One region of the Aeromonas aquatilis genome, then DNA from elsewhere that is predicted to be linked to it. Evidence: riboswitches for the same ligand, from Rfam matches in the RefSeq annotation. Region 1 holds a riboswitch; the other holds the start of a gene.
The links. Region 1 has a riboswitch for thiamine pyrophosphate ahead of thiC (phosphomethylpyrimidine synthase ThiC). Riboswitches for the same ligand answer to the same signal wherever they lie in the genome.
Positions count from the first base shown of each region.

Region 2: another riboswitch for thiamine pyrophosphate. It lies ahead of thiB (thiamine ABC transporter substrate binding subunit); the one in region 1 lies ahead of thiC (phosphomethylpyrimidine synthase ThiC).

Region 1 is NZ_JBSTYP010000015.1:60,512-68,254, forward strand. Features, by position in the region: gene hscB (co-chaperone HscB) at 1-451, opposite strand, end outside; partial or broken gene ACW5W8_RS07895 (sensor histidine kinase) at 518-721, opposite strand; gene ACW5W8_RS07900 (response regulator transcription factor) at 718-1,386, opposite strand; gene ACW5W8_RS07905 (hypothetical protein) at 1,475-1,897, shown strand; gene ACW5W8_RS07910 (hypothetical protein) at 1,984-2,541, shown strand; TPP riboswitch at 2,521-2,633, shown strand; gene thiC (phosphomethylpyrimidine synthase ThiC) at 2,914-4,905, shown strand; gene thiE (thiamine phosphate synthase) at 4,902-6,509, shown strand; gene ACW5W8_RS07925 (HesA/MoeB/ThiF family protein) at 6,499-7,293, shown strand; gene thiS (sulfur carrier protein ThiS) at 7,290-7,496, shown strand; gene ACW5W8_RS07935 (thiazole synthase) at 7,582-7,743, shown strand, end outside.
Region 2 is NZ_JBSTYP010000030.1:3,478-11,220, forward strand. Features, by position in the region: gene ACW5W8_RS13265 (TSCPD domain-containing protein) at 1-401, shown strand, start outside; gene ACW5W8_RS13270 (PhoH family protein) at 622-1,992, shown strand; gene thiQ (thiamine ABC transporter ATP-binding protein) at 2,074-2,769, opposite strand; gene thiP (thiamine/thiamine pyrophosphate ABC transporter permease) at 2,756-4,375, opposite strand; gene thiB (thiamine ABC transporter substrate binding subunit) at 4,372-5,352, opposite strand; TPP riboswitch at 5,413-5,503, opposite strand; gene ACW5W8_RS13290 (PilZ domain-containing protein) at 5,593-5,883, shown strand; gene ACW5W8_RS13295 (transglutaminase domain-containing protein) at 5,914-6,843, opposite strand; gene leuD (3-isopropylmalate dehydratase small subunit) at 6,961-7,560, opposite strand; gene leuC (3-isopropylmalate dehydratase large subunit) at 7,573-7,743, opposite strand, start outside.

The DNA of each region.
Region 1 (7,743 bases):
TGCGAACGCAATCAGCGGCAACGAGATCTTTACCGGCGGCAAGAGACTCGGTCAGCTGCTGCATCAACAACTGGTGATCATGCCTGATCTCGCGGCGAAAATCCTTGATGGCGCGCTCAGGGTCTGCGTCATCTTTCAGATCGGCCAGACGCTCGCGCCACTCCAGCTGCTGCATCAGAAACGCGGTATCTTGCAGAGTCTGCTGTTCACCACGGATATCGGTGCCACGCAGGGAGAGCAGATATTCGGCACGGCGCAGCGGCGCCTTGAGGGTGGTGAATGCTTCGTTGATCTGGGCGGCACGTTGCACCGCAGCCAGCTGCTCCCGTTCGGGGGCCGTGGCAAAACGATCAGGATGGAATTGGGTTTGCAGCTGGCGGTAGGTATCAGCCAACTGACGGGTATCGAGCTCGAAGCCTTCAACCAGCCCAAACAGCTCGAAATGATTCATGCAAACCTCTTGGAAACGTTCGCCACAACCTCACTCGCCCCTGGCAAACGAGATGTGGGGGGGGGGGGGGGGGGGGGGGGGGGCCGCCCCCCCGAGGCGCAGCCAGTCATCGCTGTAGCGGGTCACCTCCGCCTCCAACCAGTGGCGCAGGCTCAGCTCCTCCATCTTGTCCTCGGCCACCAGCATCAGGCCGGAGAGCAGGATCAGCAGCACCACCCCGGCGCCGCCGAGCGCCATGATCAGGCGGCGGCGAAGGCTCGGCAGGCTCATGCGCTCACCAGTCGGTAGCCCTGACCGTGCAGGGTCTCCAGCATGGGAGTGGGGAAGGGTTTGTCGAGCGCGTTGCGCAGGGCGTAGATGTGGCTGCGCAGGGCATCGGAGTCGGGCTCCTCGTCCCCCCAGACGGTGTCGAGCACCTCCTGACGGCTGACGATGGCGGGAGCTCGGCGGGCCAGCAGCGCGAGGATCTGGAACGGGATCTTGCCGAGCTTGAGGGGCTCACCGGCGCGGGTGGCGCGGCCGCTGGCGACATCGACCGTCAGATCGCCAAAGCTGATGGCCCCCACATCGCCACGAGGGCCGCGCATGCTGAGGGCTTGCAGCCGCACCTCCAGCTCCTCCATGGCGAACGGCTTGACCAGATAGTCATCCCCTCCCGCCTTGAAGCCTGCCAGCTTGTCTTCCAGGCTGTCGCGGGCGGTGAGAAACAGTACGGGGGTGGCAATCCCCTGCTCGCGCAGGCGCGCCACCGTGCTGAGGCCATCGAGGCGCGGCATCATCACATCCATGATGATGACGTCGAAACGCTGCTCCTCCAGCAGTTGCAGCGCCGCCTGACCGTGATAGGCACAATCGAGACGGTGACCGGCCAGCTCCAGATAATCCATGATGGTTTCCGCCACCTGAGGATTGTCTTCCACTACCAAAATCTTCATGCTTTGCTCTCCTGGTTGGTGAGCGTTTCACGCTCTTTTCACACCGGATTCGGCATCCTGTTTGCCAGTGTAACCCCGAGGATCCCTGATGAAGAAGTCTCTCTGCGCCCTCCTGCTGTTGATCTTGTTGCCACTTGGAACCGCACAGGCGACCGAATTCAAACTGACCGGCCGCACCACCTGGCAGCTTGGCCAGTTGATGGTCAACGGTCTGCCGTTCGTGATCGACGACCAGACCCGTTTCAAGGATTGGCTCAACGAGGATGATCTCGGCGGTACCTGGGTCGAGATGAAGGGGGTGGTGGAGAACGGCGTGCGCTATGTACGCAAGGTCGAAGCCCTCGACGAAGATGACAAGGACGAGATGGATCTGGAGGGGCCGGTCGAAGGGGGGCGGATCTGGGGCTACACCACCTCGGACAACAGTCTGGCGCCGTTCGAAGGGCGCTGGCTCGAGCTGGAATGCAAGTTTGACGGCATGCGCCTGAGCCGCTGCCGCGAGGATGACTGATCCGATCTCTGCGTTCCGATTAGAAATGCTCCCGAATGAAGCCCATGCTTGTCCAGCATGGGCTTTTTGTTCAGGGACGAACGAAGATGGAACAATCGAGAAAGTGGTGTGCATGGATGCTGAGTGTACCGCTCTGGGCGGCGCAGGCGGGAGCTGACGAATTGTGGCTGGTGGAGCTGGAGCACAGCGATGGTATCCGCCTGCAATTTCAGGGGGCCGAAGTGGAGCTGGGCAGTGCCGTCGTCTGGCGGCAGGGGGAGATTTGGCCGCAGCCACTCAAACCCGGCGACCAGCTCGCTCTGCTGGTGGCTGATGGCGTTGCCACCCGCATTGAGCTGCTGGCCGCCAGAGCCCCGCTGGCCAATCAGCCCTGGCAGCGGGCGCAAGATCGCCTGCAATCCTTCGATGACCGGCAGCTCACGCTGGCCACCCTGGGCACTGTGCCACTCAATCCGCAGGTGCGCTGGGTCAACGGTTCGGCCGCCGATCTGCACGAAGGGAGTGCGCTGGTGCTGAGCCGCGATGAACAGGGTCGCTTAAGCGAAGTCCTTGTCATCAATCCGGAGGAGGATTGCCCCATCTTGTTAACGGCTTGTGCTTTAGATTTTCCCCCTTATACTGGCGCCATCTTGTCGGAGTGCTGACCGTCGAACGACGCGAAGCTGAGACCGTTAATTCGGGATCCGTGGAACCTGATCAGGTTAAAACCTGCGAAGGGAACAAGGGTAACTTGCGGGTTACCGCGCCGGGGGAGGTACAAGCCTCTTCCGCTCATCGAAGGGATCACCCTTGATGGGTTAGGGCGCACAGGAGGGAGTCTGTCCCGTCCGGTTTTCCAGCACGTGGGGTGCCTTGCCCACAGCGTGCAGAGAGCGGGAAGGGGCAGTACAGCAGCGCGGAGATCCATCCCGCGCGCACTCCCTCCCGAGATAAACACCCCGCCGCAAGTTCATCTTCTCCTCGAACTCCAGACAAGCAAACACCCATAACTTCAACCAGTTAATGTGAGTTTTGCTATGTCTACTTCCGTATCTGATACTACCAAATCCAGCCGCCGCGAGCAGCGCTCCAGCGCTCAGGCCTTTATCGACAGCCTCAAGGGGATGGCTCACCCCAACTCCCGCCGCATCTTTATCGAAGGCTCCCGCGCCGATATCCGTGTGCCCCTGCGGGAGATCCAGCTGGCCGACACCTTCGTCGGCGGCACCAAAGAAAATCCCCAATTCGAGCCCAACGAGCCGGTGCCGGTCTACGACACCTCGGGCCGTTACGGCGAGGAGGGGGTCGCCATCGACGTGCGCCGCGGCCTGCCGCGCCTGCGGGAGAACTGGGTGCTGGAGCGGGATGACACCGACGAACTGCCGGGGCTCAGCTCCACCTTCACTCAGGAGCGGCTGGCCGACGAGGGGCTGGATCACCTGCGCTTCGAGCACTTGCCAAAGCCGCGCAGTGCCAAGCCGGGCCGCCGGGTGACCCAGCTCCACTACGCTCGCGCCGGTATCGTCACTCCCGAGATGGAATTTATCGCCATCCGCGAGAACATGGGGCGCGAGCGGGTGCGCTCCGAGCTGTTGCGCACCCAGCATCCGGGCCGCGATTTCGGTGCCCGTCTGCCGGAAAATATCACCCCCGAATTTGTGCGCGATGAGGTGGCCGCCGGTCGCGCCATCATCCCCAGCAACATCAACCACCCGGAAGCGGAGCCGATGATCATCGGCCGCAATTTCCTGGTGAAGATCAACGCCAACATCGGCAACTCGGCGGTCACCTCCAGCATCGAAGAGGAGGTGGAGAAGCTGGTCTGGTCGACCCGCTGGGGCGCCGACACCGTCATGGATCTCTCCACCGGTCGCTACATCCACGAGACCCGCGAGTGGATCCTGCGCAACAGCCCTGTCCCCATCGGTACCGTGCCCATCTATCAGGCGCTGGAGAAGACCAACGGCATCGCCGAAGACCTTACCTGGGCGCTGTTCCGCGACACCCTGCTGGAGCAGGCCGAGCAGGGGGTGGACTACTTCACCATCCACGCCGGCGTCCTGCTGCGCTTCGTGCCGATGACCGCCAAGCGCCTCACCGGCATCGTGTCGCGCGGCGGCAGCATCATGGCCAAGTGGTGCCTCTCCCACCACAAGGAAAACTTCCTCTACCAGCACTTTCGCGACATCTGCGAGATCTGCGCCGCCTATGACGTGGCCCTGTCGCTGGGCGACGGTCTGCGCCCCGGCTCCGTCTATGACGCCAACGACGAGGCCCAGTTCGCCGAGCTGCGCACTCTGGGCGAGCTGACCAAGATCGCGTGGGAATACGACGTGCAGGTGATGATCGAGGGGCCGGGTCACGTGCCGATGCACATGATCGAGCGCAACATGACCGAGCAGCTGGAGCACTGCCACGAGGCTCCGTTCTATACGCTGGGCCCGCTCACCACCGACATCGCGCCCGGTTACGATCACTTCACCTCCGGCATCGGCGCCGCGCTCATCGGCTGGTACGGCTGCGCCATGCTCTGCTACGTCACTCCCAAGGAGCATCTGGGGCTGCCCAACAAGGAGGATGTGAAGCAGGGGCTCATCACCTACAAGATCGCCGCCCACGCCGCTGACCTTGCCAAAGGCCACCCGGGGGCCCAGATCCGCGACAACGCCATGTCCAAGGCGCGCTTCGAGTTTCGCTGGGAGGATCAGTTCAATCTGGCCCTCGACCCCGACACCGCTCGCGCCTACCACGACGAAACCCTGCCGCAGGAGTCCGGCAAGGTGGCCCACTTCTGCTCCATGTGCGGGCCCAAGTTCTGCTCCATGAAGATCACTCAGGACGTGCGCGATTACGCGGCGAAATTGGAAGCCGTTGAGATCAGGCTGGTCGGCATGGATGGCCAGCAGGAGCAGGTGGTGGCTCAGGTGGAGAGCGGCATGGCCCGCATGGCGGAGACCTTCAAGGAGACTGGCGGCGAGATCTACCATCAGGCGGCGGCGCTGAAACAGGCCGCAGGGGAGGAGGCGTGAGCAGCGCAAGCGGGGCTGTCAGCCCCGCCGATCTGCCGCCTGTGACGGACTCGCAGCCTGTGGTCTGGACCATCGCCGGTTCAGACTCCGGCGGTGGCGCCGGTATTCAGGCCGACTTGCACACATTGCACGACCTTGGCGTGCACGGCTGCTCGGTCATCTCCGCCATTACCGCCCAGAACTCGGTGGCGGTGAAGATGGTTGACCCCGTGCTGATGCAGACCTTCACCGCCCAGATCGACGCCCTCGGCGTCGATCTGCCGCCTGCCGCCATCAAGATCGGTCTGCTGCCGACCCGGCTCCATGTGGAGGTGCTGGCCCGTCGACTGGCTGCCATCGAGGCCCCCTTCGTGGTCTACGACCCGGTGGCCATCGCCAGCAGCGGCACCCCGATGGCGGAGCCCAATATGCTGGAGGCGGTGCGTGAACAGCTGCTGCCACGTCTGTCGCTTATTACCCCCAACGGCCCCGAGCTGGAAGCCCTGACCGGACTGCCGGTCAGCAGCCCCGAACTGGTGCGCCTCGCCGCCCGCCGTCTGCGTGAACTCGGCGCCCGCGCCGTGCTGGTGAAGGGGGGCCATCTGGAGTGGAGTGGCGATCTCTGCCTCGATTACTACCAGGATGAGACCCGCGAGTTCTGGCTGGCGGCACCGCGCCTGAATACCCGCCACGGCCACGGCACCGGCTGCTGCTACGCCAGCGCCATCGCCGCCGTGGTGGCGCAGGATTATCCGGTGGAGGATGCCATCACCCTCGCTCGCGCCTACTTGCAACAGGGGCTGGCGGCGGCGCAAGGAGTGGGGGCAGGCCCTGGGCCCATCGCCCATCTTGGCTGGCCAAGCAGTCTTGCCCACTTCCCCCGCGCCGTATTGGCGGGTTCAACCCTCGATCGCCGCTTCGGGCTTTATGAGACAAGCAGCGCCCGCCTGCCGCAGGGCCCCTTCGCGCCGACTGAACACAACCTCGGTCTCTATCCGGTGGTGGACTCGGTCAAGTGGCTGCGCCGCCTGCTGGGGCAGGGGGTCAAGACCATCCAGCTGCGGATCAAGAATCTGCCCGCCGCTCAGGTAGCACCGGCCATTCGCGATGCGGTTGAGCTTGGTCGCCGTCATGGGGCGCGGCTCTTTATCAACGACTACTGGCAGCAGGCCATCGAGGCGGGCGCCTGGGGCGTGCATCTGGGGCAGGAGGATATGGAGACCGCCGATCTCGCCGCCATTCAGGCGGCCGGGCTGCGCCTTGGCATCTCCACCCACGGCTACTTCGAGCTGATGCGGGCGCGCGAGCTCGCCCCCTCCTATATCGCGCTCGGCCATATCTTCCCGACCAACACCAAGGCGATGCCCTCACGCCCGCAGGGGCTAGTGCGGCTGCACCGCTACCGCGCCCTGATGACGGAGTGGCCGACTGTCGCCATCGGCGGCATCAGCGAGGAGCGGGTGGCGGCGGTCAAGGCAAGCGGGGTCGGCAGCATCGCGTTGGTCTCGGCCATCACTGCCAGCGATGACTGGCAGGGGGCGACCGAACGGCTGCTCGCCGCCGTGGGGGCGGGTGATGAGCCGCGTTCGGCCACCGTTATACGGGAGGCTGAACATGCGCTCTGATGGTGCGTCTCTTAGTGACAAAGAGTATCTGCGATACGGCCGCCAGCTGATGCTGGCGGAAGTGGGTGAAGAAGGGCAGGCACGGCTCAAGGATAAATCCGTGCTGATCGTGGGCTTGGGCGGGCTTGGCTCGCCGCTGGCCCTCTATCTGGCCGGAGCCGGGGTGGGCACCTTGTGGCTCGCCGATGGCGATACGGTCGATTCCAGCAACTTGCCGCGCCAGATCCTGTTCGATAGCGAGTCAGTCAACCACTCCAAGGCGGAGTTGGCCCGCGAGCGCTTGGCCGCCCACAACCCGCTGGTGGAGCTGATCGCCATCAACCAGCGACTCGATGCCGCCAGCCTGCCGGAGTTTGTGGCCGAGGTAGATCTGATGATCGACTGTTGTGACAACCTCGCCACCCGTCAGGCCATCAACGCCGCCTGCGTGGAGCAGGGCAAGCCCTGGATCTCCGCCGCCGCAGTGGGTTGGCAGGGGCAGCTGATGGCGCGTACCAGCAGCGATCACGCCTGCTACGCCTGCCTCTATCCGCTGGATACCAAGCTCGCCCAGAGCTGCGAGACCAGCGGCGTCACCGGCCCGCTGGTGGGGGTGATGGGCTCCTTGCAGGCGCTGGAGGCATTGAAACTGCTGCTCGGGATGCCGAGCCCGGTCGCTGGCACATTGCGCCGCTTCGATGCTTTGACCCATCAGTGGCAGACCCTCACTCTGGCCCCCGATCCCGATTGCCCGGTCTGCGGACAGCGGCGATGCCCGACACACGATAAGGAGATCACCCCATGACCCTCACCATTCGACTCAACGATAAAGCGCAGCCTCTGACGGCAGGGCAGAGCGTGGCCGACCTGCTGGCGGCGCAAGACGTTAATCCACAGGGGGTGGCGGTGGCCCTTAACGGCGCCGTGCTGCCCCGTGGCCGCTGGGCCGAGACCCGTCTCAATGACGGGGATGAACTTCACCTATTTACCGCCATTGCGGGAGGCTGATCCATGATGCTTGCGTTCCCAACTTCGAGTGCTCTGCCTTGCGGCGGAACTTCATCTCTTCTTACCACTGTGGCGGGAGGCTGACATGCTCAAGATTGCCGATCACACCTTCTCATCGCGCCTCTTTACCGGCACCGGCAAGTTTGCCCGCCCGGAACTGATGGCCGCCGCCATCGAGGCGAGCGGCTCCCAGCTCGTCACCATGGCCATCAAGCGGCTCGAACCGGGCAAGGCCCACGACGATATC
Region 2 (7,743 bases), on a different contig from region 1:
AGTGGATCGTGGCGCTGACCCGCATCATCTCGGCGGTATTCCGCAAAGGGGGGGATGTCACCTTCCTGGTGGAGGAGCTGCGCTCGGTGTTTGATCCCAAAGGTGGCTACTGGAACAAGGGCAAGTACGTTCCATCGCTGATCGCCGAAATTGGCAACGTGATCGAGAGCCATCTCACCGAGATCGGCATGCTCAAGGCAACCGGACTGGACGAGCATCAGCAGGCGTTTCTGGCCGAGAAGCAGGCCGAGTTGAAGGCGGCTCAGGAGGCTGAAGAGCAACAGACTAGCAGTGGTTTCCCGGCCAATGCCGCGCTCTGCTACAAGTGCCACACCAAGGCGTTGGTGCTGAAGGATGGCTGCATGACCTGCCTCAACTGTGGCGACTCCAAGTGCGGCTGACAAACATGCCCAAGTAGTTGAACGATAGAAAACAGACCGGCCACAGTGCCGGTCTTTTTATTGCTGTTTTTATGCGCAATCAAATCAGGCGGCCAAGTGATTTGTTGCGCGATAGTAAAATCGGGCGTAGCGTTGAGGGTAATAAAACTGTCACGGCCGTGTGGTTTCAATGACATCTGAGATTCACACACGTGGCCCTTCAGTGCCAAGGAGGATGCTTATGGACAATACGGACCGAAAGCTGTTTATCCTGGATACCAACGTTCTGCTTCACGAACCCCTCGCTATCTACTCCTTCAAAGAGCACGACGTGCTCATCCCCATGACGGTGCTGGAAGAGCTCGATAACATCAAGGATCGCAACAAGGATGTCAGCCGCGACGCGCGGGTGGCCATTCGTGCGCTGGAAGATGTGTTCCGCGATGCAACCCCGGATCAGATCACCCAGGGCGTTCCACTGGCTGGCGAAGCGAGCGGCAATATCTGCATCTTCAGCGATCACCATCTGCCGCAGGATGCCGAGGTCTTTACCGATAAGGAGGCCGACAATCGTATCATCAACGCGGCCCTCTATCTGCAAAAGCATGAGTTGAAGCGTCAGGTGGTGCTGGTCACCAAAGACATCAACATGCGCCTCAAGGCCAAGGGGGCCGGGCTTGCTCACGTTGAAGATTACCGTAGCGACCAGTTGATCGACGATATCCGCCTGCTGGCCAAAGGCTTTCAGGTTGTGCCTGGCAGCTTCTGGGAGCGGGTTGGCGAGTGCGAGAGCGAGACCCATGGCCGCGACACCATCCATGTGATCGATGCCAATCTGCTGGAAGGGGTTCACGTAAACCAGTATCTGGTGGATGAAGAGAATTTCTTCGCCGCCCGGGTGCTCAGTCACGATGGCAACAAGATCCGCATCAAGGATCTGGGCCGTGAGCGGCTGATGTCCCGCAAGGCGTGGGGTGTGCATCCCAAGAATGTCTATCAGGGGATGGCGCTGGATGCACTGCTCGATCCGCACATCGATCTGGTGATCCTGACCGGCCCGGCCGGTTGCGGCAAGACCTTGCTGGCGATGGCTGCAGCGCTGGAGCTGGTGATTGAGAAGGGCATTTACGAGAAGGTGATCGTCACCCGGAATACCCCGGAAATTGCCGAAAGCATCGGCTTCCTGCCCGGCACCGAAGAGGAGAAGATGATGCCCTGGTTGGCGGCGGTGACCGACACCCTGGAGGTGCTGCACAAGCAGGACGAGAACATGAGCGGCTCGCTCAGCTACATCATGGAGAAGGCCAATATCCAGTTCAAATCCGTCAACTTTATGCGTGGGCGCAGCATCCAGAACACCTTCGTACTGCTGGATGAGTGCCAGAACCTGACCGCTTCCCAGATCAAGACCATCATCACCCGTTGCGGCGAGGGCACCAAGATCGTCTGCTCCGGTAACCTGGCCCAGATCGACTCCAACTACCTGAGTCCGGTGACCTCGGGTCTCACCTACATCGTCGAGCGTTTCAAGGATTTTGACGGCAGTGCCAACATCTTCCTTAATGGCGTCGTTCGCAGCCGACTGGCTTCGTTCGCCGAGGAAAATCTCTGATTTAGCTGACTATCTTCATATGAAAAAGGGAAGCCACTTGGCTTCCCTTTTTGATCATGGCGCAGTCTTTATTCCCAAGGGCTATTGGCCAAGATAGCGCAGCAGCCCCGGGTGGTTGCTGTTTTGCAGAATATCCGGCGTGCCTTGCAGGGCGATGCGTCCCTCGTCGACAAAGAGCACCTGATCGGCAATCAGCTGGGCATCCTCCGGATTGTGGGAGACCATCAGTACGGTAATGCCCTGTTCGCAGGCGAGGCGCGCCACTTCGGCCAGCATCTCGCGGCGCAAGGCGGGATCGAGGGCAGAGAAGGGCTCATCCAGCAGCAGCAGCGGCTTGCCGCGCACCAGCGCACGGGCCAGCCCGACCCGCTGCTGCTGGCCGCCGGAGAGCTGTTCAGGCAGGCGGCTTAGCATCTCGCCAAGACCGACCCGCCCTGCTGCATCGATCACCTGTGCCCGTTGGGCGGCACTGAGGCGCAGACCCGGGTGCAAGCCGATGGCGATATTGTCGAACACCGACAGGTGGAGGAACAGGTTGTGATCCTGAAACAGGGTGGTGACCGGTCGCTCGGCCGGGCCCAGCGGCAGCAGATCTTCGCCATCGAAGCTGAGGCAGCCTGACTCCACCGGCACGAAACCGGCGATCATCCCGAGCAGGGTCGACTTGCCAGCGCCGCTTGGGCCGATCAGTGCGGTGATCTCCCCTTTGGGCAGGGCTGCGCTGAAGCTGACGCGCCAGTCGGGGTAGCTGGTCACCAGCGTATCAATGTTCAGCATGTTTTCCTCCAAGCCCCCGTTCCACCAGCCAGAACAGGGAGAAGCAGAGTGTCAGCAGCAGCAGGGCGGTGGCGGCCGCGTCGGTCAGCCGGTAGCTGCCGAGCTGTTGATAGAGCAGCCAGGGCAGGGTGGTAAGCTCCTGACTGCCAAACATGGCGATGGCGCCGAGATCCCCCAGCGAGAGGATCATCGACAGCGCCATCGCCAGTGCCAGCGGGCGGCGCAGCAGCGGCCACTCCACCAGTCGCAGGCGATGCAGGCCGCGTACCCCCAGACTGTCGGCCAGCCGGTCGTATTGGCGCACCACCAGCTGCATGGGGGCTGAGAGGGTGCGCAGCACATAGGGTAGCGCCATCAGGGCGTTGACCAGCACCACCAGCCAGGGGCCGAGGGCGAACACGTCGGCAAAGGGCATAAACAGGATGAAGAGACCGGTAGAGAGCACCACCGCCGGGATCATCAGGATCATCGAGCCGCTGGCCTCCCACAGGGCGGCAGCCCGTCGCTGGCGGGTGCGTACCTTGAGGTGACGGCTGGTGAGCAGCAGGCCGCTGCCAAGCAGGGTCGCCAGGGTGCCTGCCGCCAGCGCAATCAGCAGCGACTGGCCGCTTGCCTGCCACAGCTTGCTGGAGGTGAGCGCCGTCAGCAGGCCGGGGTGAAGGCCAGCCACCACGATGGCTAGCAGCGGCGGCAGAAAGATGGCGAGCCCGATGCAGAGCGAAAGCGCATCCACCACCGCCGTACCAGGCTGGTGGCGATCCGGCCGCAGGCAGGGGCTACGGGGAGTCACCCTGCTGGCCGGGGTGCTCTGCAGCTTGTGCTGCAGGGCGAGCAGGGCGGCGGTCAGGATGAGCTGCACCAGCGTCAGTCCGCCCGCGGTGGCGAGATCGAAGTCAAAGCGCAGGGCCTGATAGACGGCCACCTCCAGGGTGGTGGATTTGGGGCCGCCGCCCAGCGCCAGCACGGTAGTGAAGCTGGTGAAGCAGAGCATAAAGATGAGGCTGGCCAGCCCCGGCAATATGCCGCGGATCAGTGGCCACTCCAGCAGCCGGAAGATATGGGATGAGCGCATGCCGAGCTGGCTGGCGAGGCGCCAGCTCGATTCGGGGATGCTCTCTATGCTCTGCAGCATCAGCCGGGCCGCCAGTGGCATGTTGAAGAAAACGTGGGCCAGCAGGATGCCAAACAGACCGTAGAGATAGTTGCCGGGATCCAGCCCCAAGGTGCGAAGCACCTGCGGCAGCCACCCCTGTTTGCCGTGTACCGCTACTATGCCGAAGATGGCGATGATGACAGGTAGTACCAGCGAGAGACCAAACAGCTTGATCAGCAGGGTTCGGCCAATGAAACGGCGCCGCGCCAGCGCGCGGGCCACCGGAATGGCCAGCCCGAGACTGAGCAGGGTGGAGAGCAGTGCCTGCCAAAGGCTGAAGCCCAGCACATGGCGCAGATAAGGATCTGCGAGCAGGGTGCGGGGTGCCAGCGAACCGGCCTGCCACAGCAGGGCCGTCAGCGGCCCGAGGGATAACAGCAGGATCAACAGGGTGGCAGCACTGCCCGGCAACCACCAGAGGGGACGCGCCTGTGGTTTCAGATAACGGCTCACTGGGTGACGGCTTGCAGCCACTCGCGGATCCACCCTTTGCGATTGGTGGCCACCTCATCGCTGCTGAAGGCGAGCGGCTTGGCTACGGTGATCATCTGCTCGAAGCCCTTGGGCAGCGGCGTGTCGATAACGGGATACATCCAGTTGCCGGTCGGGATTTCCTGTTGGAAGGCGGGGCTCACCATAAATTGCAGGAACTGGTCAGCCAGCGTCTCCTGTTTGGCACTCTTCAGCTTGGCGGCCACTTCCACCTGACGGTAGTGCCCCTCTTCAAATGCCGCAGCCTGATACTGGGGCTTGTTCTCGGCAATCAGGTGATAGGCCGGAGAGGTGGTGTAGGAGAGCACCATGTCCGCTTCGCCATCGAGGAACATGCCATAAGCCTCTGACCACCCCTTGGTGACGGTGACCGTCTTTTTGGCAAGCTCGGCCCAGGCGGCAGGCGCCTTGTCGCCATAAACAGACTTCATCCACAGCATCAGCCCCTGCCCCGGGGTGGAGGTGCGAGGATCCTGATAGATCACTTTGAGGTCGGGGCGCTCCACCAGTTCTTTCAGGCTTTTGGGTGGCTGCTTGAGTTTGTCCTTGTCATAGACGAAGGCGAAGTAGCCGCAGTCGTAGGGGACGAAGGTGTCATCCTGCCAGCCACCCGGCACCTTGATGCCATCCAGCTTGGCGGGATGGGGGGCGAACAGGCCGCTCTGCTTGGCTTCGCTGATGAGGGCATCGTCGAGCCCCAGCACCAGATCAGCTTTGCTGTGGTTGCCCTCCAGCCGCAGCCGGTTGAGGATGGCGACCCCATCTTCGAGGGGAACCAGATTGAGGGTGCAGTCGCACTCTTTCTCGAAGGCTTGCTTGATCTTGGGCCCCGGGCCCCACTCGGCAGTGAAAGAGCTGTAGGTATAGACGGTGAGGGTGTCGGCGGCGAACACATTGGCCGACAGCAGGCCGGTGGCGACCAGCAGCAGGGTCTTCATGGATGGCACTCCCTATTACTTGTTAATAACGAGGTGCCAGCGGATGAGGGCGCAAAAAATGAGCGCCGTGCCTCAAATTCCTCCGCCAGCATTATCTGGATCAGGTTCACGGGTATAATCTCAGCGGTAAACCGCACCCCGTTTGAGAAACGAACCGCATTGTATTAACGTTCTTTTGGGTAGACCAGCACAATTGTGCAATACCCATGAGATGACGCCCACCCAACAGAGGATGTTCGCGTGCTTACCAATACCAAGGAAAGGCGTGCCTTTGCGCGCATGGTCATCAATGCTCCGGTCACCGTCTATCAGCAGCAGCTGGTGCTGGAGGGGATCTGCCGGGATCTCAGTGCCAACGGCATGGGGATTGCGGTCTCTGAACACCAGCTCGACATCAACCAACCTATCCGGGTCAGCCTTGCCACCCATAACAACCTGCTCCCCCCCTTCGAAGCACAGGCTCGTATTATCCGGGTGCTGGAGGAGGAGGACGGGTTACTGCTGGCGGTAGAATTTTTGCCTCAGAGTTAATCCTCTCTCCCCATCGGCAGAGGGAGGGGATTAGCCTTTCTCCTGAACCGGCTGGACACTCAACTGCTTGCTATCGACCAGCGTTTTGCTGGTCGATGCTATTTGGCCCGCAGGCAAGGTGGCGGGACCGGTAGGTTCGAGCAGCAGGTAGTTCTGCCCTTGCCAGTTGAGGGTCACATCCCCCGGCTTGGCGGGCAGGTCAACGGCCAGCAGGGCATGGCCGGGGACGAACACCATGGCCTGTTTCAGCTCCGGAAAGAGTTGGGCCAGCATGGCGGCCATCAGGGTTACCTTGCTGTCGCAATCCCCCCGGTTCTGCTCCAGCACCTGACGGGGCGGGAGAAAGCCCTTGCCCTGCCTTCCGTTCAGGCTATCGAGTTGCTGGTAGGGGATGCTCTGGATAAAGGTGAGCATATGGGCCACGGTCTTCTGGCGAGCTTCCGTTTCGGTGCTGCCCTGCTGCTTGAGTTGATCCGCCAGCGGAGCCAGCCCGCTGCGACTCTCCAGCGCGATGCGTACATGGTCCTGCTTCACCGCCAGCTGCCCGTCCGGGGTGTTGAAGTACTGGAAGTAGTGTTTGGTCAGCCACGCCTGCTCCTCTTTGCTCCGCTTGGACTGCAGAAAGGCCATCGCCTCGCGCGCCTTGTCCTGATTACGGCTTTTCAGATGCAGCTCCAGCGAGGGGCGAGCGAGGGTGAACTGCACCTCGGGGTAGTTCTGGCGCACCTCCCGCAGCAACACCTGCAATACCTCCTCCTGCATTCTGGCCGGGCGATAGGCGATAAGGGGCGGCAACTTGCCCTGTTCGAGTCGGTAGGTGAGCTGTTGGGATTTGCCTTCGCTATCCTGCCAGCCGACGCTGATCTGGCCGAGGCTGTTGTTGAAGCTGGTTTGGCTGGCCCCCGCAGGCAGGGCAAGCAGCAGGGCACAGAGCAGAGGAATTGCCGTCGGTCTCTTCATCATCCTTTCCTGTGGCACGGGCCAGTTCCGGTGGCCCAAAGTGGGAAGCGTAGCGGACAGTAAAACAGGGAACCGAAGCTCCCTGTTGATTCTACTCGTTTTTTTGCAACTGGCGCGTTAAATCCAGCTCGGCTGCTTCGCCTCAAAGGCGCTGATGGCGGCCTCGTGCTGCAGGGTCAGACCGATGGCATCCAAGCCGTTGAGCAGACAGTAACGGCGGAACTCATCTATCTCGAAACCGAAGCTGAGGCTACCTGCGCGCACCTGATTCGCTTCCAGATCTACCTCGATCTGGATGCCCGGTTTGGCGGCCACCAGCTGGAACAGGGCGTCGACCTCTTCCTCCTTCAGGCGCACCGGCACCATGCCATTGTTGATGGCGTTGCCGTAGAAAATGTCGGCAAAGCTCGGGGCTATGATGGTCTTGAAGCCGTAGTCGGCCAGCGCCCAGGGGGCGTGCTCGCGACTAGACCCGCAGCCGAAGTTCTCGCGGGCCAGCAGAATGCTGGCACCGGCAAATTGCGGCTGGTTCAGTACAAACTCGGGGTTTGGCTGCTGGCCGGCATCGTCCAGAAAGCGCCAGTCGTGGAACAGGTGCTTGCCAAAACCGATGCGGTTTACTTTTTGCAAAAACTGTTTGGGAATGATGGCGTCGGTGTCGACGTTGGCGCTGTCGAGGGGGACGACGATCCCTTTATGCTGTTTGAATCCTGTCATCGAAATGTCCTCTTACAGTGCGCGAATGTCGGCGAAGCGGCCGGTGACGGCGGCAGCGGCGGCCATGGCCGGGCTCACCAGATGGGTGCGGCCAGCGCGGCCCTGACGCCCTTCGAAGTTGCGGTTGCTGGTGGAGGCGCAGCGCTCCCCCGGTTGCAGCCGGTCGTTGTTCATCGCCAGACA